DNA from 3 places in the Streptomyces sp. NPDC047061 genome. Region 3 is predicted to be linked to each of the others. Evidence: riboswitches for the same ligand, from Rfam matches in the RefSeq annotation. Region 3 holds a riboswitch; each other region holds the start of a gene.

Region 1 (7,002 bases), on a different contig from region 3:
CGGACAAGCTGGTGCCGCTCGGCCAGGAGGGTTCACTCGCCGACTTCGACGCCCACCTCGACGAGGCCCTGGACCGCATCCTGGCCGAGGAACAGAGCGCCGGCTGAAGCGTTACGGCACGGGGCGCACGCCGCTCCGCCGAGCCGCGTGAGGACGCGCAGGAACGCTTCTGCGCGTCCGGTGCGAGGCCCCTGCCGGCACGCTTCTTCTCATGCGGACCGTCCGTGCCTCACCTCGTGCCTCGTGGACGGCCTCCTCCCGGGCCGTCCACCGCGCCTCACCGCTTCCGGCGCCGTCCCCGTCCGGCCCGTGCCGCGGTCGGCGCGGGCTCCACGGACACGGCTGTCTCCGTGCCCGGCCGGTCGGCGGACACCACCAGGGCCGCGAGCAGCGTGGTGACCGGCACCGAGGCGACCAGGCCGATCGAGCCGACCAGGGTGCGCACGATCTCCTCGGCGACCAGCTCGCTGTTGGCGACCGTGGCCACACTGCTCTGCGCGATCGAGAAGAGCAGCAGCAGCGGCAGCGCGGCACCCGCATAAGCCAGAACGAGGGTGTTGACGACGGACGCGATGTGGTCACGGCCGATGCGGATGCCCGCCCGGTACAGCCCGCGCCAGCCCATGGTCGGGTTGGCCTCGTGCAGTTCCCAGACGGCCGAGGTCTGGGTCACCGTCACGTCGTCCAGGACACCCAGCGAGCCGATGATGACACCGGCCAGCAGCAGACCGCTCATGTCGATCGACGGGTACAGGCCGTGGATCAGGCCGGTGTTGTCGTCGGTGTTGCCGGTGAGCGCGGCCCAGTCGATGAACTCCGAGCCGAGCAGTCCGATCAGGCACAGCGAGACCAGTGTGCCGAGCACGGCCACCGAGGTCCGGGCCGACAGCCCGTGGCAGATGTACAGGGCGATCAGCATGATGGCGCTCGACCCGACCACCGCCATCAGCAGCGGGTTCGATCCCTGCAGGATTCCCGGCAGGATGAACAGGGTCAGCACCAGGAAGCTGACCGCCAGCGCGACCAGCGCCATCACACCGCGCAGCCGGCCCACCACCACCACGGCGAGCGCGAAGATCCCGGCCAGCAGCGCCATCGGGAACTTCCGGTTCACGTCGGTGACGGAGTACTGGAGGTCCTTGGGCGCGGAGGGCTCGTACGCGGCCACGACCTTCTCGCCCTCGTGCAACTGCCGCGACTGGTCGGGCTGCACGATCTCGGTGAAGGTACGGCCCTTGTCCTTGCCGGCGTCGACCCGGACCGTGGCCTTCTTGCAGGTGTCTCCCTCCTCCTTCGAGGAAGTGCCGTCGGCGGTGGAGGTGTCTCCGGCCGAGCCGCCGCCGGAGGCGTTGACCGACTTGCAGCTGACCGAGACGACCTTGGTGACCGTCGCCGCCTGCGTCTGGCGGTCGAAGCCGACGCCGGTGCGCTCGTGCGGCGGGGCACCGCCGGGCCACAGCACCACCAGGCCGACCGCGACCGCGGCGGTGAAGGGGATCAGGATCGCCGCGATGACCTTGCGCAGATGCTTGGAGACGGGTGCGGCGGGGCCGTGGCTGTGGCTGTGCCCGTGCGAGTGGCCGTGACCACCGCCGGGCCCGGAGCCGCTCTGGCCGGTGCTCGGACCGGGCGCATGGCCATGGGGCCGGCCGTTGGCCGCATGGCCATGGGCCTCTCCGTGGCCGTGACTGTGACCGGGGGCCTGGCCGTTGTCGTGATGGTGGGTGTGGCTGAGGGCGTGCCCCTGGTCGTACTGCTCGCCCTGACCGTGGGTGTGTCCGTCACCGGCACCATGGCCCCCGTGGCCGGGTCCGCCGCCCTGCGCGGCGCCGTTGCCGCGCCGCGGCTCGGGCGGCGGATAGGGGTGCTGCTGTGTCGAGGTCACCGCCCGATCATCGCAAGAACGGCAGGGGCCCTCTGTTCACCGCGCCCGAATTGACGCTAGCGTGGAGGCACCTTTGCACACGCGGGAGCTCGGAGCACCGGGCTGAGAGGGCGCTGACCTCCGTATTCGCGATGTTTCACGTGGAACGAGTGATGTTTCACAGGAAACGCCGCCCGACGGAAGCCGCTGCGTCGACCGCCGAACCTGTTACCGGGTAATGCCGGCGTAGGGAGTAGGTCTCATGACCAACAAGGACGCACGCACGCCTGCCTTCAGTCAGGACGAACAGCCCATTTCGGGTGAAAAGTCCCCGGAGGCCGGGAAGTCCATCGGCTGGCACAAGGGGTATGTCGAGGGCACCCGCCCCGATCTGCGGGTGCCGGTCCGTCAGGTGCACCTCACCAACGGGCAGTCGGTCACGCTCTACGACACCTCGGGCCCGTACACCGATCCGCTCGTCGAGACCGACGTCCGCAGGGGCCTGCCGCCGCTGCGGGAGAACTGGATCATCGCCCGCGGCGACACCGCCGAGTACGCGGGCCGGCCCGTCCGTCCCGAGGACGACGGGATCAAGCACACCTCGCCGCGTGGTGGCCTGCGCAACCTGGACGCGGTCTTCCCGGGCCGCCCGCGCCAGCCGCGCCGCAGCCGGGACGGCGAGGCGGTGACGCAGCTCGCGTACGCCCGCCGGGGTGAGATCACCCCGGAGATGGAGTACGTGGCCATCCGCGAGAACGTTTCTCCCGAGGTGGTCCGCGAGGAGATCGCGGCGGGCAGGGCCGTACTGCCCGCCAACGTCAACCACCCGGAGATCGAGCCGATGATCATCGGCAAGCGGTTCCTGGTAAAGGTCAACGCCAACATCGGCAACTCCGCGGTCACCTCCTCCATCGAGGAGGAGGTCGAGAAGATGACCTGGGCGACCCGCTGGGGCGCCGACACGGTCATGGACCTCTCCACCGGCCGCAACATCCACACCACCCGCGAGTGGGTGCTGCGCAACTCCCCCGTCCCCATCGGCACGGTGCCGCTGTACCAGGCCCTGGAGAAGGTCGACGGCAGGGCCGAGGAACTGACCTGGGAGATCTACAAGGACACGGTCGTCGAACAGGCCGAGCAGGGCGTGGACTACATGACCGTCCACGCGGGCGTACGCCTCCCGTACGTGCCGCTCACCGCCAACCGCAAGACCGGCATCGTCTCGCGCGGCGGCTCGATCATGGCGGCCTGGTGCCTCGCGCACCACAAGGAGTCGTTCCTGTACGAGAACTTCGAGGAACTCTGCGAGATCCTCGCCGCCTACGACGTCACGTACTCCCTGGGCGACGGCCTGCGCCCCGGCTCCATCGCGGACGCCAACGACGAGGCCCAGTTCGCGGAGTTGCGCACGCTCGGGGAACTCAACCGGATCGCGAAGCGTTTCCACGTACAGACGATGATCGAGGGCCCGGGCCATGTCCCGATGCACAAGATCAAGGAGAACATCGACCTTCAGCAGGAGATCTGCGATGAAGCTCCGTTCTATACGCTCGGCCCGCTGACCACGGACGTCGCACCGGCGTACGACCACATCACCTCCGGCATCGGTGCCGCGATGATCGCCTGGTGGGGCACGGCGATGCTCTGCTACGTCACACCCAAGGAGCACCTGGGCCTGCCCAACCGGGACGACGTCAAGACCGGCGTCATCACCTACAAGATCGCCGCCCACGCGGCCGACCTCGCCAAGGGCCACCCGGGCGCGCAGGAGTGGGACGACGCGCTGTCCGACGCCCGCTTCGAGTTCCGGTGGGAGGACCAGTTCAACCTCGCCCTGGACCCGGACACGGCCCGAGAGTTCCACGACGAGACCCTGCCGGCGGAGCCGGCGAAGACGGCCCACTTCTGCTCGATGTGCGGGCCGAAGTTCTGCTCGATGAAGATCTCGCAGGACATCCGGCGCGAGCACGGCGGGAGTCGGGACGAGGTCGAGGCGGGGATGGCTCAGAAGTCGAAGGAGTTCGCGGCTGCGGGGAACCGGGTGTATCTGCCGATCGCGGACTGAGGGCGGACCCGGGAGTGTGCCGGAGGCTCGGGAAGCGGGCTTCGGCACACGGCCCGGCCGTCGGGACCGCCCCGGCTACCGGGCTCGCCATGCCTCGGCGTGGGCCGGCACGTACGCGGCGAGTTCGGGTGGGTTCAGGTCGAGTGCGGTCACGGCGGTGAGGTCCAGCGGGATCCGGACCGGCTCGAAGTCGCCGGTGTCGGGGGCGTCCACCTCGGGGCCGTCGCGGCGGTCCTGGTCCATGTCCAGCAGGTCGGCGAGGAAGAAGTGCTGGGTGACGGTGAGCGTCCCGCCCGGTTCGGTCACGGTCAGGAGAGGCGTGGCGGGGCCGATCGTGGCGCCGATCTCCTCCATGACCTCGCGGCGCAGTGCCGCTTCGAGACCGGCGTCGTCGGGTTCTACGCCGCCGCCCACCGTCGTCCAGTACGGGGAGCCACCCGGCCATCCCCGGCGCAGGAGAACCAGGTGGTCACCGTCGAGCAGGACCACGCGCACCTTGTGACGGAGCTTCATGGACGGACCTTCATAGGGGGACGGCAGTGCCTTTCACGGGATCAGGACGAGCTTTCCGGTGGTGCGGCCGGCCTCGATCGCGCGGTGGGCCTCGGCGGCCTCGGACAGCGGGTAGGTGTCCTGGACGAGTATCCGCAGCCTGCCCGCCTCGATACGTTCCGTGATCCGTTCCAGCAGCTCACCGGAGGGGGCGGCAGTGACCCACACGTAGCGCATCCCGCGCTCGGCCGCCTGGCGTTCGTCCGTTCCCGGGTCGATCGACGCACCGACGAGCAGGCCGCCGGGGCGCAGCACATCCAGGGAGCGCGGCCCGTAGGACCCGCCGACCAGGTCCAGAACCGTGTCCACCGGAGCCACGGCGGACTCGAAGCCGGTGGTCGTGTAGTCGATCAGCTCGTCGGCACCCAGCCCGCGCAGCAGGTCGTGCCGGCCACCCCGGGCCGTGCCGATGACGTACGCCCCCAGCTCCTTGGCCAGCTGCACCGCGACATGGCCGACGCCACCGGCCGCCGCATGGATGAGCACCCGGTCACCGGGCCGGACCCGCGCCAGCACGGCCAGTGCCTGCCAGGCGGTCACCGCGGCGAGGGGGACGGCACCCGCGACCGCCAGATCGACGTTCCCGGGAGCGGGGGCCAGCGCCCCGGCCGGTACGGCGGTGAACTCTGCGTACGCACCGCGCCGGGAGACCGGCAGCATGCCGTACACCCTGTCGCCCGGGGCGAACCGTGTCACGCCCTCGCCGACCCGCTCCACGGTGCCGGCGACATCGTTGCCCGGCGTCCACGGCAGCTCGACCAGCTCCGGCACCCGGCCGGAGCGGAGCACCGCGTCGCCGGGATTCACCCCGGCCCCGGCGACCCGCAGCAGGACCTCTCCGGGGCCCGGCTCCGGTATGCCGGTCTCGGCGTACTCCAGCGTCTCGGGACCACCGAACACGGACTGGACGACGGCATGCATACGGGCGGACATCGGATCAGAGCTCCTCGGCGACGGGTAGCGGCAGGCCGCGGAGGGCAGCGGCGGGTCGCGGTCGTTGTGGTCGTTGTGGTGGCCGCGGCGGCCGCGGCGCGTTCCATGCTCGACCTCGGCAACTGCCCTGTGGAAGAAGGCACTTTCCTGATATCGAGGTTCCTCATGGATACCGGCTTCGACCTGAGAGAACACGGCGGCGTGGACGTCTTCCTGCGCGACTGCCCCACCCGTGCCGTGCTGGACGTGATCGCCGGCAAGTGGACCATGCTGGTGCTGGTGGCCCTTGCGGACGGCCGGCCCATGCGGTTCGCGGAGCTGCGCAGACGGCTGGACGGCGTGACGCCGAAGGTGCTGACGCAGACCCTGCGCGCGCTGGAGCGGGAGGGACTGCTGACGCGCACGGTGTATCCGACGGTGCCGCCGCGGGTCGAGTACCGGCTGACCCGGCTGGGCCGGGAGGCGGGCGGGCTCGTGCAGCGCATCACCGACTGGTCGCAGGCGAACGTGGCCGCCATGCAGGCGGCGCGGGAGGAGTTCGACGGGCGGGCTGCCCGTCAGCTCCCCGGCGCGGCCTCCTAGACCGGTTGTCCGGCCTGCGCCCCCTGGCCGGGGGCGCAAGCCGGGGTCATTCCGGCTGGTGTTCCGGGCCTCCGAAGTCCGGGCTGGTGTAGTCCGGGCTGGTGAAGCTCGGGCGGGGGGCGGGTGCGGCGCCGTCGTCGGTGCTGAAGCCGGGACGGTCGTAACCGAGCCGCGGCATCCGGCCCGCCGGGCTCGGCGGGGCGGTGCGCCGCAGTCCGGCCGTGCCGGTGTCGGTGGCCAGCGCTTCCCGCAGGAAGGGCAGGATGCCGCGCTCCAACAGGGCGTCCCGCCAGGCCTCGCGGGCCTTGGCCACCTCCCCGCCGGGTTCGCCGTAGGCTCCGGCCTCCAGCGAGGGGCTGTTGCGCAGTGCGGTGAGCAGCAGTCCCGCGCCGGCCATGATGATGGCGGCCGCGGTCACGACGCCGAACACCCAGCCCGCGGTGAGCATGGTCTGGGCGAACGCCGGTGCCGGGTCCAGCATCTTCAGGACGTAGCCGACGAGCAGGAAGATGGCGGCGGCGGTACCGGCGAGCACGGGCGCCAGGACCAGGGCGAGGGCGAAGCCTCCGGCGCCGGTGGTCTCGGCGGCCTCGCCGAGGGTGGTGGCGAGCCCCATCGCGCCGCCCGCGCCCGGCTCCACGGAGCCGGGTTCGTGGACGGCGGCCGGGGTGGACCGCGCCGGATTGCGCAGTTCCTCGCGGACCTTCACATAGTGCTGGTACTCGGTCGCCGCGGCCGCCGTGATCAGAGTGGTGGCGTTGAGCGCCATGGTGCGCAGCTGTTCGGTGTTCAAACGCTGGCCTATACCGGCCAGTTCGGGACGGTACTGGGCGGAGCGCAGCGCCTCGTCGAGGATCCGCTCGTACTCCTGGCGGTCCTCGCTGTGCAGGTGCTGCGGAACGCTGTTCATGTGCATCCCCCGATGCTCCGTAGGGCTGGTGGCTCGCACGGCGGCGAGCCGTCGGGCAGAAACGGAGGGGAGCCTGCTACGGATAAACCGATGGTA
Region 2 (7,002 bases), on a different contig from region 3:
GAGACGTTCCGCAACGACACCCCGTCGGCGCAGCCCCTGCCTCACGCGGCGGCGCCGCAGAATCCGGAGCCCATGCCCGACGCCCCACAGCCGGCGCCCGTGCCGCAGAAGAAGAGCGCGGGGCGCGACCTGGGTGCGGCCATAGGTGTCGGCGTCGGACTGGGCGTCGTGATCGTGGCGTCCCTGTTCGTCGTCAAGGCCGTCTTCGTCGGCGTCGTGGCGGTCGCGGTCGTGGTCGGCCTGTGGGAACTGACCAGCAGGCTCCAGGAGCGCAAGGGCATCAAGGCGCCCCTGGTCCCGCTGGCGCTCGGCGGCGCCGCGATGGTGGTGGCCGGCTACGCCCGGGGCGCGGAGGGTGCCTGGGTGGCCCTGGCTCTCACCGGTCTGGCCATCCTGGTCTGGCGGATGACGGAACCGCCGGAGGGCTATCTCAAGGACGTCACGGCGGGTCTCTTCGCGGCGTTCTACGTCCCGTTCCTGGCGACGTTCGTGGCGATGATGCTCACCGCCGACGACGGCCCGTTCCGGGTCATGACCTTCCTGCTCCTCACGGTGGTCAGCGACACCGGCGCCTACGCGGTCGGCTGGCGCTTCGGCAGCCACAAGCTCGCTCCGCGCATCAGCCCCGGCAAGACCCGCGAGGGCCTGGTCGGCGCGGTGCTGTTCGCGATGGTCGCGGGCGCGCTGTGCATGCAGTTCCTGATCGACGACGGCACCTGGTGGCAGGGCCTGCTGCTCGGCCTCGCGGTCGCCGGCAGCGCCACACTCGGCGACCTCGGCGAGTCCATGATCAAGCGGGACCTCGGCATCAAGGACATGGGCACGCTGCTCCCGGGCCACGGCGGCATCATGGACCGACTGGACTCGCTGCTGCCGACGGCGCCGGTGGTGTGGTTGTTGATGGTCTTGTTCGTCGGGAGTGGGTGACGGTGGGCCACGGCGCCACGCCGCGGTAGCGGCAGGTCGACACAGCATGGACCGACTGGACTCGCTGCTGCCGACGGCGCCGGTGGTGTGGTTGTTGATGGTGCTGTTCGTCGGCAGTGGCTGATCCGCTTCGCCGGCCGCGGCTGAGCTCCTTCGTCGGCGGCGACCGATCTCCTTCGTCAGCGGTGGCCGATCTACAGACACGTCGGCAGTGGCTGCCGTGCAGCTGTCGTAGGCGAGCCCCCGTCCTTCACAGGGCGGGGGCTCGGCGGTATCCCGGCCCCGGATGACGCAGCAGAAATCGCATGGTCATGCCGGTCGGAGGCAGACTCCCTGTGAGGACGCTGTGTCCTCCGACGTGCAGGGAGTGTGCCCATGCCCCTCGACCCGGCCCCGGCCTCCACCCCGTCCCCGACCCCGCCTCCTCCGCCGGTGCGGTTCTGGCCCGTCGACGATCTGCCCGCGCTCGACCCGGACCCGTTCCTGGACGAACTGCTGCGCGACGAGCCGGTCACCCGGATCAGGCTCGCGCACGGCGAGGGGGACGCCTGGCTGGTCACCCGCTACGAGGACGTCCGCTTCGTCACCTCCGACCCGCGTTTCTCCCGGGAGGCGGTCGTCGGCCGCGACATCACCAGCATGCGCCCGGCGCCCGTGGCCTCCCAGACGGCGGGCCTCCAGTACATCGACCCGCCCCGGCACAACCGGCTGCGCCGGGTCGTCGCCCGGGCCTTCACCGGGCGGGCCATGCAGCGGCTGCGGCCGATGGCGGAGCGCCGGGCCGGTGAACTCCTCGACACGATGGAGGCCGCGGGCCCGCCGGCCGACCTCATGGAGCATCTGCACGGCCCCTTCCCGATCGCCGTGATCCGTGACTTCCTCGGCGTCGACGAGAAGGACTGGCACCGCTGGGCGGCCACCGGCGAGGCGCTGCTCTCCGCGGGCCCCGACGCCGAGGCGCGCGCCCGGGAGGCCGCCCGCACCACCCGGGCCCGGATCTCCGAGCTGCTGCAGAGCCGCCGCGAGGAGCCCCGCGAGGACCTCGCCGGGGTGCTGGCCCAGGCCACCGCGGACGGCGAGATCACCGGCGACGAGGCGATCTCCCTGGCCACCGCCATCCAGGTCAGCGGTGGCCACGCGGTCCGCAACAACAGCGGCTCGATGATGTACGCGCTGCTCACCCACCCCAAGCACCTGGACCGGCTGCGCCGTGAGCCGGAGCTGCTCCCCAAGGCCGTGGACGAGCTGTTCCGCTACGTCCCGCACCGCAACGGCGTCGGCATCCCGCGCGTCGCCGTCGAGGACGTCGAGGTCGGCGGCCAGCTGATCCGGGCCGGCGAGGTCGTCTACAACGCCTATGTCGCCGCCAACCGCGACCCCGCGGTCTTCACCGACCCCGACGACCTGGACTTCGACCGCACCAACGGCCCCCACCTGGCCTTCGGCCACGGCCCCCACCACTGTATGGCCGCGATCATGGCCCGCATGGAGGCCGAGACCATGATCGGCTCGGTCCTCGCGCGCTTCCCGGACATCCGCCTGGCGGTACCTCCCGAGGAGGTCGAGTTCCAGCGCCAGGGCCTGATCCGGGGACCGCGTACGCTGCCCGTGACCTGGTGAGCGAAGACGGCCGCGGACGGCCGAGGAGGACCCCGCCATGCTGACCACCCAGTACGTTCCCGGCGCCCCGAACTGGCTCGACGTGGGCACCCCCGACACCGACGCGAGCGCCGCCTTCTACTCCGCCGTCTTCGGCTGGCAGCACCGGTCGGCCGGACCGGAGGCCGGCGGCTACGGCTTCTTCGAGCAGGACGGCGGGACGCTCGCAGGGATCGGCCCGCTCACCGAGGAGGGCGCGAGCCCGTCCTGGACGGTGTACTTCCACACCCCGGACGCCGACGCCACCGCCAAGGCCGTGGAACAGACGGGCGGCTCCGTCCGGGTCGCCCCGGCGGACGTCTTCACCGCCGGCCGGGCGGCCGCCTTCACCGACCCCACCGGCGCGGACTTCGCGGTCTGGCAGCCGGGCGACACCCAGGGCCTGGACCTCGTCGCGGTCCCCGGCAGCCTCGCCAGAACGGAGCTGTACACCACCGACGCGAGCGCGGCGAAGGCCTTCTACGAGTCGGTCTTCTCCTGGCAGACCCGCGACGTGCCGATGGGCCCGGGGCTGACCTACACGATCCTCACCCCGGCCGGCGCAGGCCCGGCGGCGGCCCACGGCGGGCTGATGCAGCTGCCCCAGGCCAACCTCGACGCCGGATCCACCCCGGAGTGGCACCCGTACTTCGAGGTGACCGACTGCGACGCCACGCTGGCCAGGGCCACCGGGGCCGGAGCCACCGTCCTCATCCCGGTCACCGAAGCCCCGGGCATCGGCCGCTTCGCCATGTTCCTCGACCCCTTCGGCGCCCTCCTCGCCATCATCACGACCGCCGGGCGCTGAGCCCCCGGACTCCCGCCGAAACCCACGGTCGCGGGCCACCGCAGTTGATCTGCGACACTGGTTGGGTTATGCCTAAGCCCGGAGAACTCACTTTCGTCGCGCCGCGCGGAGCCAAGAAGCCGCCGCGGCATCTCGCCGATCTCTCGCCCGCCGAGCGCAAGGACGCGGTGGCCGAGGTCGGGGAGAAGCCGTTTCGTGCCAAGCAGCTCTCGCAGCACTACTTCGCGCGGTACGCGCACGACCCCGAGCAGTGGACGGACATCCCGGCCGGCTCGCGGGACAAGCTGCGGGAGGCGCTGTTCCCCGAGCTGATGACCGTCGTGCGGCATCTGTCGACCGACGAGGGGACGACCCGCAAGACGCTGTGGAAGCTCTTCGACGGGACGCTCGTCGAGTCGGTGCTGATGCGCTACCCGGACCGGGTGACCATGTGCATCAGCTCGCAGGCCGGCTGCGGGATGAACTGCCCGTTCTGCGCGACCGGACAGGCGGGGCTCGACCGGAACCTGTCGACCGCCGAGATCGTCCATCAGATCGTCGACGGGATGCGGGCGCTCCGGGACGGCGAGGTGCCCGGCGGGCCCGCGCGGCTGTCCAACATCGTCTTCATGGGGATGGGGGAGCCGCTCGCCAACTACAAGCGGGTGGTCGGCGCCATCCGGGCGCTCACCGATCCGGCGCCGGACGGACTGGGGCTCTCGCAGCGCGGGATCACCGTCTCGACCGTCGGACTCGTCCCGGCCATCCACCGGTTCGCCGACGAGGGCTTCAAGTGCCGGCTCGCGATCTCGCTGCACGCCCCCGACGACGAACTGCGCGACACCCTCGTCCCCGTGAACACGCGGTGGAAGGTGCGCGAGGTCCTAGACGCCGGCTTCGAGTACGTCGAGAAGAGCGGGCGGCGGCTCAGCATCGAGTACGCGCTCATCCGCGACATCAACGACCAGGCCTGGCGGGGGGACCGGCTGGGGCGCCTGCTCAAGGGCAAGCCCGTGCACGTCAACCTCATCCCGCTGAACCCGACGCCGGGTTCGAAGTGGACCGCGTCGCGGCCGGAGGACGAGAAGGCGTTCGTCGAGGCGATCGAGGCGCACGGGGTACCGGTCACCGTCCGGGACACCCGGGGCCAGGAGATCGACGGCGCCTGTGGTCAGCTCGCGGCCACCGAGAGGTAACCGCCCTGGACACCGAGCGGTAGGATCTGGCCAACACATCTTCATAATCCGACAGGGGAGCGCCACAGCGCTGAGAGTGCGGCAACCGGGCCGCAGACCCTCTGAACCTCGCCCAGGTCATTCTGGGTAGGAAGTTCGGTCATCACTCAAGCTGTTGCGCCCTGCCCGCACACCGCGGGCAGGGCCGCGTCTCTTCCTGGTCAACTCCAGGAGGAATGAACCAGTGCACATCAGGCACACCAGAACCTTCGTGGCCGCGGCGGTCGGGCTCGGGCTCGTGACGCTGTCCGCGTGCTCGTCGTCGGACAGCGGGTCCGGCTCCGACTCCAAGACCGTCACCCTCGTCAGCCACGACTCGTGGGCCGTCTCCAAGAACGTGCTCCAGGACTTCGAGAAGCAGTCCGGCTACAAGGTCAGGGTCCTCAAGGACGGTGACGCCGGGCAGGCCGTCAACAAGGCGATCCTGACCAAGGACAACCCGCAGGGCGACGTCTTCTTCGGCGTCGACAACACCCTGCTCTCCAGGGCCCTCGACAACGGTCTCTTCCAGCCGTACGCGGCGAAGGGGCTCGACACGGTCGGTACGGCGTACCAACTCGACGCGGCCGAGCACCGGGTCACGCCCATCGACTACGGCGACATCTGCGTCAACTACGACAAGGCGTACTTCAGCAAGCACAAGCTGACCCCGCCGACGTCGTACGCCGACCTCGTCAAGCCCCAGTACAAGAACCTCCTCGTCACCGAGAACGCGTCCACCTCCTCGCCGGGGCTCGGCTTCCTGCTCGGGTCCGCGGCGCAGTACGGGGACAGCGGATGGCAGGGCTACTGGAAGCAGCTCAAGGCCAACGGCGTCAAGGTCGTCGACGGCTGGGAGCAGGCCTACAACGAGGAGTTCTCCGGCTCGGCCGGCGGGAAGAAGGCGGGCGGCGACCGGCCGCTCGTCGTGTCGTACGCCTCCTCGCCGCCCGCCGAGGTCATCTACGCCGATCCGAAGCCGAGCACCGCGCCCACCGGCGTCGCGACCGGCACCTGTTTCCGGCAGATCGAGTTCGCGGGACTGCTGAGCAACGCCGGGAACACCAAGGGCGGCAAGGCGCTCATCGACTTCCTGGTCTCCAGGGAGTTCCAGGAGGACATGCCGCTGAACATGTTCGTGTACCCGGTGGTGAAGGGCGCGAGCGTGCCCGCCGAGTTCACGAAGTACGGGCCCGCCGCCCAGGATCCCGAGACCATGGCGCCCGACAAGATCGCCGCCAACCGTGACCAGTGGGTCAAGACGTGGACGTCACTCGTACTGAAGTAGCCCCGCACAAGGGCCGTTCGGGGAGCGCGGCGCGGCTCGGGCTGATGCTCGTGCCCGTCGCGTTCTTCGGCGTCTTCTTCGCCTGGCCGGTCGCCGCGATCGTCAGCCGCGGCCTGAAGGTCGACGGGGTCTGGCGGCTCGGGCGGATCGCCGACGTCCTCGGCCAGTCCGACATCCGGCACGTGCTCTGGTTCACCACCTGGCAGGCGCTCGCCTCCACCGCGCTCACCCTGCTGGCCGCGCTGCCCGCCGCCCATGTCTTCGCCCGCCTCGACTTCCCGGGCAAGCAGGTGCTGCGGGCCGTGGTGACGGTTCCCTTCGTGCTGCCGACGGTCGTGGTGGGGACCGCCTTCCTCGCGCTCGTCGGGCGCGGCGGGCTGCTGGACGAGTGGTGGGGGGTACGGCTCGACACCACCGTCTGGGCGATCCTGCTGGCGCACGTCTTCTTCAACTACGCGGTCGTCGTACGGACCGTGGGCGGGCTCTGGGCCCAGCTGGACCCCCGGCAGGAGGAGGCCGCCCGGATGCTCGGCGCCTCCCCGCTGGGCGCCTGGCGGAAGGTCACGCTGCCCGCGCTCGCGCCCGCCGTGGCCGCCGCCGCGCTGATGGTGTTCCTGTTCACCTTCACCTCCTTCGGCGTGGTGCAGATCCTCGGCGGGCCCACCTTCTCCACCCTCGAAGTGGAGATCTACCGGCAGACCTCCGAGATCTTCGACCTCTCCACGGCCGCCGTCCTGACGATCGTGCAGTTCGTGGCGGTCGGCGCGATCCTCGCCGTGCACGCGTGGACGGTACGGCGGCGGGAGAGCGCCCTGCGACTGGTGGACCCGTCGGTGACGGCACGCCGGCCGCGCGGGGCCGGGCAGTGGGCGCTGCTCGCCGGGGTCCTGGCCACCATCGCCGTGCTGCTCGTGCTGCCGCTGGCCGTGCTGGTGCGGCGGTCGCTGGACGGGGGGTTCGGGTACTACCGGGCGCTGGGCGACGCGGACGGCGGGACCTTCCTGGTCGCGCCGATCGAGTCGGTGGTCAATTCCCTGGAGTACGCGGTCGCGGCCACCGCCATCGCGGTGGTGATCGGCGGACTCGCCGCCGCCGCACTGGCCCGGCGGGACGCGGGGCGGCTGGTGCGGGGGTTCGACGCGCTGCTG
Region 3 (7,002 bases):
GCGCGGCCCGCGGCTGCAGCGCGCCGCGCTCGCGCAGCACGTCACGCAGGGTGCAGCCGGCGATGTACTCCATGGCGAGATACACGTACGACCGGTCGGCCCCCTGGTCGTAGACCTGGACGACGTTCGGGTGGGCCAGTCGGGCGACCGACTTGGCCTCCCGGATGAACCGCTCCACGAAGGACACGTCGGCGGCGAGCGCCGGGTGCATCACCTTCAGCGCGAGCACGCGGTCCAGCCGGACGTCCAGCGCCCGGTAGACCGTGGCCATCCCGCCGACGGCGATCCGCGCGTCGACGCGATACCGGCCGTCGAGCACCTGCCCGACGAGGGGGTCCTGAAGGGTCGTATCCACCCGCCGAGTGTACGAGCACCGGCTGACACCCCCACAGGTGAGACCGCTTTCCCCAGCGGACTGCAGCGCACCTGTGACGCTTCGCACGTGGCTGAAATATGCACCTACCCACCCGCGACCCCCGCCGGAGCCGATCCCCCCACGACCCGCGGACGCCGACGGTGCTCGGCCCCCACGGGAGAGTCCCGCTTCTCGGCAAACAGTCACGGGTGGTGCGTGGGTGGGAGAGCAGGCGGGAGCGGGCCGGCGGTCAGAACGCGGGGCGCTCGGGGTCCAGCACGGCCAGGCCCTCCGCAGGAGAGGACGCCTCGGCGAGGTACCGACGCGGAATCCGCCCCGCCAGCCGGGCCAGCCGCCCCGCCTCCACCCCGGCCCGCATGGCGTGAGCCATCCGCTCGGGATCCTGCGCCCGCGTCACCGCCGACGCCAGCATCACCCCGGCACACCCCAGCTCCATCGCCAGCGCCACGTCCGACGCCGTACCGGCTCCCGCGTCCAGGATCACCGGCACGCGCGCGTGTTCGACGATCAGCTGGAAGTTGTGCGGGTTGCGGATCCCGAGCCCGGACCCGATCGGCGACCCCAGCGGCATCACCGCGGCGCACCCCACGTCCTCCAGCTTCCGGGCCAGCACGGGATCGTCGTTCGTGTACGGCAGCACCGTGAACCCGTCGTCCACCAGCGTCTCCGCCGCGTCAAGGAGCTCGACCGGGTCCGGCAGCAGGGTCCGCTCGTCGGCGATGACCTCCAGCTTGATCAGCGAGGTGCCCAGCGCCTCCCGCGCCAGCCGGGCCGTCAGCACGGCCTCCCCGGCGGTGTAGCACCCCGCCGTGTTCGGCAGCACCCGGATCCCGAGCCGGTCGAGGACCGACAGCACGGAGCCCCGTACCCCCGGGTCCACCCGCCGCATCGCGACCGTCGTCAGCTCGGTCCCGGACGCGACGAGCGCCCGCTCCAGCACCTCCAGGCTGGGCGCACCCCCGGTACCCATGATCAACCGGGAGGAGAACGTCGTACCCCCGAGGACGAAGGGATCGTCGGCCACGGCGCTCACCCTCCCTGCACGGCGGTCAGGACTTCCACGCGGTCACCGTCGGCGAGTCCGGTCGTCGCCCACTGCCCGCGCGGTACGACGGTCTCGTTGACGGCCGCGGCCACCCCGGAGGGCGCGGCGGTCAGGGACCTCACGAGCGTGTCGAGAGCGGTGCCCGGGGCGATCTCCCGGTGCTCCCCGTTGACGGAGATGGTGACGGAGACGGTCATGCGGTCTGCTCCACAAGGACGCCGGGAACGGTGCCGAATCGCCTCGGGGTGAACGGACGGGCCTCCTCCGGCGGCTCGCCGCCGGTCAGCAGCTCCGCCATCACGTCTCCGGTGACCGGCGTGAGCAGCACCCCGTTGCGGTAGTGCCCGGTGGCCAGCAGCAGCCCGTCGAGGAGGGTCGGCCCGAGCAGCGGCGCGTTGTCGGGGGAGCCGGGGCGCAGTCCGGCCCGGGTCTCGGTCAGGGGCAGCTCGGTGATCCCGGGGACCAGCTCGTGCGCGTCGCGCAGCAGCTCGTACACACCGCCCGCGGTGACCGTCGTGTCCCAGCCGAGCTCCTCGCTGGTCGCGCCGACGACCAGCTCGCCGTTCTCCCGGGGCACCAGGTAGACGTTCCCGCCGCGCACCACGGCCCGTACGGTCCGGCTGAGGAACGGCGCGTACCGCGCGGGCACGGTCAGCCGCAGCACCTGCCCCTTCACCGGCCGCACCGGCGGCAGCACGTCGTCGGGCACGCCCGCGAGCCGTCCGCTCAGACTTCCGGCGGCGAGCACCACCTGCCCGGCGCCGCAGGTGTCACCCGCGCGGGTGCGGACACCGGTGGCCCGCTCCCGCCCCACCTCCAGGCGCTCGGCCCAGTCGCGGTGGAACACCACCCCGGCCCGCTCGCACGCGGCCACCAGCGCGGCCGAGAGCCGGCGCGGGTCGATCTGGTGGTCGCCGTCGACCCGCAGCCCGCCGCGCACACCGGGCGCGAGCATGGGCTCCAGGCGTCGGCACTCCCGCCCGGACAGCCACTCGGACTCCAGGCCCGACTGCTGCTGGAGGGCGTGCAGCTCGCGCAGATGGGCGCGGTCGTCGGCGTCCAGCGCGACCGCGAGGGTGCCGCAGCGCCGGTAGCCGAGGTCGTGGCCGGTGAGCTCGGTCAGCTCGGCGGCGAAGGCGGGATAGCGACGGGCGGAGGCCAGGTTGAGCCCCAGCAGGGTCTGCTCGCCGTAGTGCAGCTCGGTGACCGCGGCCAGCATCCCGGCCGCGACCTGCGCGGCCCCGCCACCGGGCGCCGGGTCGACCACGGTGACGTCGAGCCCGCGCTGAGCCGCTCGCCAGGCCGTGACCAGGCCGATGATTCCGCCCCCGATGACAAGGACGTCTGACGTACGTGAGGACATGGGCGTCCAGCCCCTCCCTTCGCCGGCATGACCCGGATCAGGTTCGTACGGTCGGAGGCCGCCAGCCTCCCTCTCAGCCCGGTGCGTCCGGGCTCCCGCGTGTGCTTCCCCGCCACCCTAGCCCGCGGGGCTCCGCCCTTGTAAGACGGCCTCGGACGGCGCTGTGGACAGTGCTGTGGAACAGGTCACTCGCCGCGCCCCTGACTGACTCCTCGTCAGTTGTCTATCGTTCTTGTCTATGGTGATCACGTGAGCGAGCAGACGCAGCGACGGAGCACGTCACAGACGCGGCGCGTGGTCGTCGTGGGCGCGGGCATGGCCGGGGTGCAGACCGCCGTCGCCCTGCGCGAACAGGGGTTCACCGGGACCGTCACGCTGATCGGCGCCGAGCCGCACCAGCCGTACGACCGGCCGCCGCTCTCCAAGGCCGTGCTGCTCGGCAAGTCGGAGGGCTCCGCCTTCGAGGTCGACTTCGAGGCGCTCGGCATCGAGCTGGCGCTCGGGCGCGACGCGCTGGGCGTGCGCGCCGCCGACCACGAGCTGGACACCGAGGCCGGACCGGTGCCGTACGACGTCCTGGTCCTCGCCACCGGCGCCGAGCCGATCACGCTGCCCGGCACCGAGGGCGTGCCCGGCGTCCATCTGCTGCGCACCCTGGACGACGCCGAGCGGCTGCGTCCGGTGCTCGCCCGGCAGCACGACATCGTGGTCGTCGGCGCGGGCTGGATCGGCGCCGAGTTCGCCACCGCGGCCCGTGCGGCCGGCTGCGCGGTGACGGTCGTGGAGGCCGCCGACCGCCCGCTCGCGGGAGCGCTCCCGGCCGAGGTCGCCGCGCCGATGACCGCCTGGTACGCGGACAGCGGCACCGAACTGCGCACCCACGCGCGCGTGGCCGGCGTCGAGCCCGGCGCGGTGCTGCTCGACGACGGCTCGCGGCTGCCCGCGGGCGCCGTCGTGGTCGGCATCGGCGCCCGCCCCGCCACCGCCTGGCTGGCCGGCTCCGGCATCGAGCTGGGCACCCGCGGCGACGTGCTGGCCGACGACCGTCTGCACACCAGCGCCCCGGACGTCTACGCGGTCGGCGACTGCGCCTCCTTCCCGTCCGGCCGCTACGGCGAGCGCCTGCTGGTCCACCACTGGGACAACGCCCTCCAGGGCCCGCGCACGGTCGCCGCCAACATCCTCGGCGAGTCCGAAGCGCTCTACGACCCGGTCCCGTACTTCTGGTCGGAACAGTTCGGCCGCTTCGTCCAGTACGCGGGCCACCACGCCGCCGCCGACCGCCTGGTGTGGCGCGGCGACCCGTCGGGCCCGTCCTGGAGCGTCTGCTGGCTCCGCGAGGACCGCCTGGTAGCCCTGCTGGCGGTAGGCCGCCCCCGTGACTTGGCGCAAGGCCGCCGCCTGATCGAGGCAGGCCGCGAAATGGACCCGGAGGCCTTGTCCGACCCCGCCCGCCCCTTGAAAGACGCGACTGCAGCGCCCCGATAGGGGCGCGGGGAACTGCGCGACCAGCCCCCACGGCGCCGCACCCGGACAACCACCCATCGCGGCCTCCACGGCGGAACGCCTACCCTTGTTCCGTGACCGAGATTGACGCAAACACCGATGCTCTCGTCCCCGCCTGGCTCACCCTCCCCGACATCGCAGAGATGATGGACGTCGAGGTGACGCGCGTGCGGCAGCTGGTCAAGGAGGGCCAGCTCATCGCCGTCCGCCGTGGTGAGAACAAGGCACTGCACGTCCCCGCCGCCTTCATCGACGGGGACAAGGTCGTCAAGGGCCTGACCGGCACCCTGACGCTCCTGCGGGACGACGGCTTCACCGACGAAGAGATGCTGGAGTGGCTCTTCACTCCCGACGAGACCCTGCCGGGCACCCCCGCACAGGCGCTCAGCGAGAATCGCGGCACGGAGGTGAAGCGTCGCGCCCAGGCGCTCGCCGTCTGAGGCAACCAGTACCGAATCGACGGGGGACACCGATGACCGACACCGCCCGCGCCCAGCTGGCCGACGCCCGGCTCTACCTGTGCACGGACGCCCGTAAGGAGCAGGGCGACCTCGCGGAGTTCCTGGACGCGGTCCTGGCGGGCGGTGTCGACGTCGTGCAGCTGCGCGACAAGGGCATGGAGGCCGCGGAGGAGCTGGAGCACCTCGCGGTGTTCGCCGACGCCTGCGCCCGGCACGGCAAGCTGCTCGCGGTCAACGACCGCGCCGACGTGGCCCACGCGGCCGGCGCCGACGTGCTCCACCTCGGCCAGGGCGACCTGCCGGTCCCGGCGGCCCGCGCGATCCTCGGCCCGGACGTCCTGATCGGCCGTTCCACGCACGCCGAGTCCGAGGCCGCCGCGGCCGCCGTGCAGGACGGCGTGGACTACTTCTGCACCGGCCCCTGCTGGCCCACCCCCACCAAGCCCGGCCGCCCCGCCCCCGGCCTCGGCCTGGTGCGGTACACCGCCGCGCTCGGCACCGACCGCCCCTGGTTCGCCATCGGCGGCATCGACCTCGGCAACCTCGACCAGGTGCTGGACGCGGGCGCCCGCCGCGTGGTCGTGGTCCGGGCGCTGACCGCGGCCGACGACCCGGGCGCGGCGGCGGCCGAGTTCGCCAAGCGGCTGCGGTCGGCGTAACCGTCTGCCTGTCCGGCTCCCCGCTCGTCCGGCTGTCCGGAAACTTGTCCAGTATCCGGACGCGAGCTCGACAATTCGGGCAAATATCCCGAGTTCGGTTGGGTGACCGCCCGCCCCTGGCTAACCTGCGGGTATGGCCCTCGGAACCGCATCGACCAGGACTGACCGCGCACGCACCGTGCGCGACATGCTCGCCACCGGCAAGACCACGTACTCGTTCGAGTTCTCGGCGCCGAAGACCCCCAAGGGTGAGCGGAACCTGTGGAGCGCGCTCCGGAGGGTCGAGGCGGTCGCCCCCGACTTCGTCTCCGTCACCTACGGCGCCGGCGGTTCCACCCGCGCGGGCACGGTCAAGGAGACCGAGCAGATCGTCGCCGACACCACGCTCACCCCGGTCGCCCACCTCACCGCGGTCGACCACTCGCTGGCCGAACTGCGCAACATCATCGGCCAGTACGCGGACGCCGGGATCCGCAACATGCTCGCGGTGCGCGGCGACCCGCCCGGCGACCCGATGGGCGACTGGGTGGCGCACCCGCAGGGCCTGACCTACGCGGCCGAACTCGTCCGGCTCATCAAGGAGTCGGGCGACTTCTGCGTGGGCGTCGCCGCCTTCCCGGAGATGCACCCGCGCTCCAGTGACTGGGACGCCGACGTCCGGCACTTCGTCGACAAGTGCCGCGCGGGCGCCGACTACGCCATCACGCAGATGTTCTTCCAGGCCGAGTCGTACCTTCGCCTTCGTGACCGGGTCGTCGCGGCCGGCTGCGAGACCCCGGTCATTCCGGAAATCCTGCCTGTCACCAGTGTGAAGATGCTGGAACGGCTGCCCAAACTCAGCAACGCCGCGTTCCCGGACGCCCTGAAAGAGCGGATCCTCACAGCGAAAGACGATCCGGCGGCGGTACGCTCCATTGGCATCGAGTACGCCACGGAGTTCTGCGCCCGGCTGCTGGCCGAGGGAGTGCCAGGACTGCACTTCATCACGCTCAACAACTCCACGGCGCCGCTGGAAATCTACGAGAACCTGGGCCTGCACCATCCCCCGCGGGCCTAGACCGGCCGCACCGGAGTACGACACACTGCGTAGCGGTCACAGGAGGAGGGGCGTACATGGGCTGGACGGTCCTCTACGCAGCGTTCGGCATCGTCGCGCTGTGGTTGCTCGGCGAGGTACTGCTGCAGTACAAGGCGCGGCTGCGCTGGCGGCTGCTCGCCTTCGTCGGCTTCCTCGGGGTCGTCTTCGGCGTCCTGATCCCGTCGGTCATCGTGATCGGTGTGGGTGCGATCGCGTTCGCGGTCGGCCAGACGTACGTCACGCTGTCGTTCCGCCGCGGCTTCGAGGCCGGCTGGGCGGTCAAACGCCCCGGCACGGACGGTGACGGCGGCCTGACCAAGCGCCGCCGCGGCGAGCCGGACGAGGACCCGGGTCTGGAGGCCACCGACCCGGACGTGGCCGACGCCGCCTACGCCGAGCAGCAGGGCGCCTACGCCACGGGCAGCATGCCGTCCTACGGCGGTGACGACTACGAGCGTGACGACGTCTTCACCCCGGCGGCCCGCACCATGGAGCCCGGCGCGGCCGAGTCCAC

The links. Region 3 has a riboswitch for thiamine pyrophosphate ahead of thiO (glycine oxidase ThiO). Riboswitches for the same ligand answer to the same signal wherever they lie in the genome.
Region 1: another riboswitch for thiamine pyrophosphate. It lies ahead of thiC (phosphomethylpyrimidine synthase ThiC); the one in region 3 lies ahead of thiO (glycine oxidase ThiO).
Region 2: another riboswitch for thiamine pyrophosphate. It lies ahead of ABZ887_RS17260 (thiamine ABC transporter substrate-binding protein); the one in region 3 lies ahead of thiO (glycine oxidase ThiO).

Annotation. Positions count from the first base shown of each region.
Region 1 covers NZ_JBEYVI010000004.1:203,375-210,376, reverse strand. The annotation lists gene ABZ887_RS09475 (SsgA family sporulation/cell division regulator) at 1-107, shown strand, start outside; gene ABZ887_RS09470 (YibE/F family protein) at 278-1,885, opposite strand; TPP riboswitch at 1,957-2,134, shown strand; gene thiC (phosphomethylpyrimidine synthase ThiC) at 2,127-3,929, shown strand; gene ABZ887_RS09460 (NUDIX hydrolase) at 4,005-4,442, opposite strand; gene ABZ887_RS09455 (NADP-dependent oxidoreductase) at 4,476-5,414, opposite strand; gene ABZ887_RS09450 (helix-turn-helix domain-containing protein) at 5,580-5,996, shown strand; gene ABZ887_RS09445 (hypothetical protein) at 6,043-6,912, opposite strand.
Region 2 covers NZ_JBEYVI010000010.1:97,591-104,592, reverse strand. The annotation lists gene ABZ887_RS17280 (phosphatidate cytidylyltransferase) at 1-927, shown strand, start outside; gene ABZ887_RS17275 (cytochrome P450) at 1,303-2,547, shown strand; gene ABZ887_RS17270 (VOC family protein) at 2,585-3,373, shown strand; gene rlmN (23S rRNA (adenine(2503)-C(2))-methyltransferase RlmN) at 3,442-4,548, shown strand; TPP riboswitch at 4,592-4,699, shown strand; gene ABZ887_RS17260 (thiamine ABC transporter substrate-binding protein) at 4,778-5,854, shown strand; gene ABZ887_RS17255 (iron ABC transporter permease) at 5,899-7,002, shown strand, end outside.
Region 3 covers NZ_JBEYVI010000003.1:79,900-86,901, forward strand. The annotation lists gene pknB (Stk1 family PASTA domain-containing Ser/Thr kinase) at 1-355, opposite strand, end outside; gene ABZ887_RS06435 (thiazole synthase) at 606-1,400, opposite strand; gene thiS (sulfur carrier protein ThiS) at 1,406-1,618, opposite strand; gene thiO (glycine oxidase ThiO) at 1,615-2,784, opposite strand; TPP riboswitch at 2,782-2,893, opposite strand; gene ABZ887_RS06450 (FAD-dependent oxidoreductase) at 3,034-4,272, shown strand; gene ABZ887_RS06455 (Rv2175c family DNA-binding protein) at 4,365-4,730, shown strand; gene thiE (thiamine phosphate synthase) at 4,763-5,410, shown strand; gene metF (methylenetetrahydrofolate reductase [NAD(P)H]) at 5,544-6,467, shown strand; gene ABZ887_RS06470 (hypothetical protein) at 6,524-7,002, shown strand, end outside.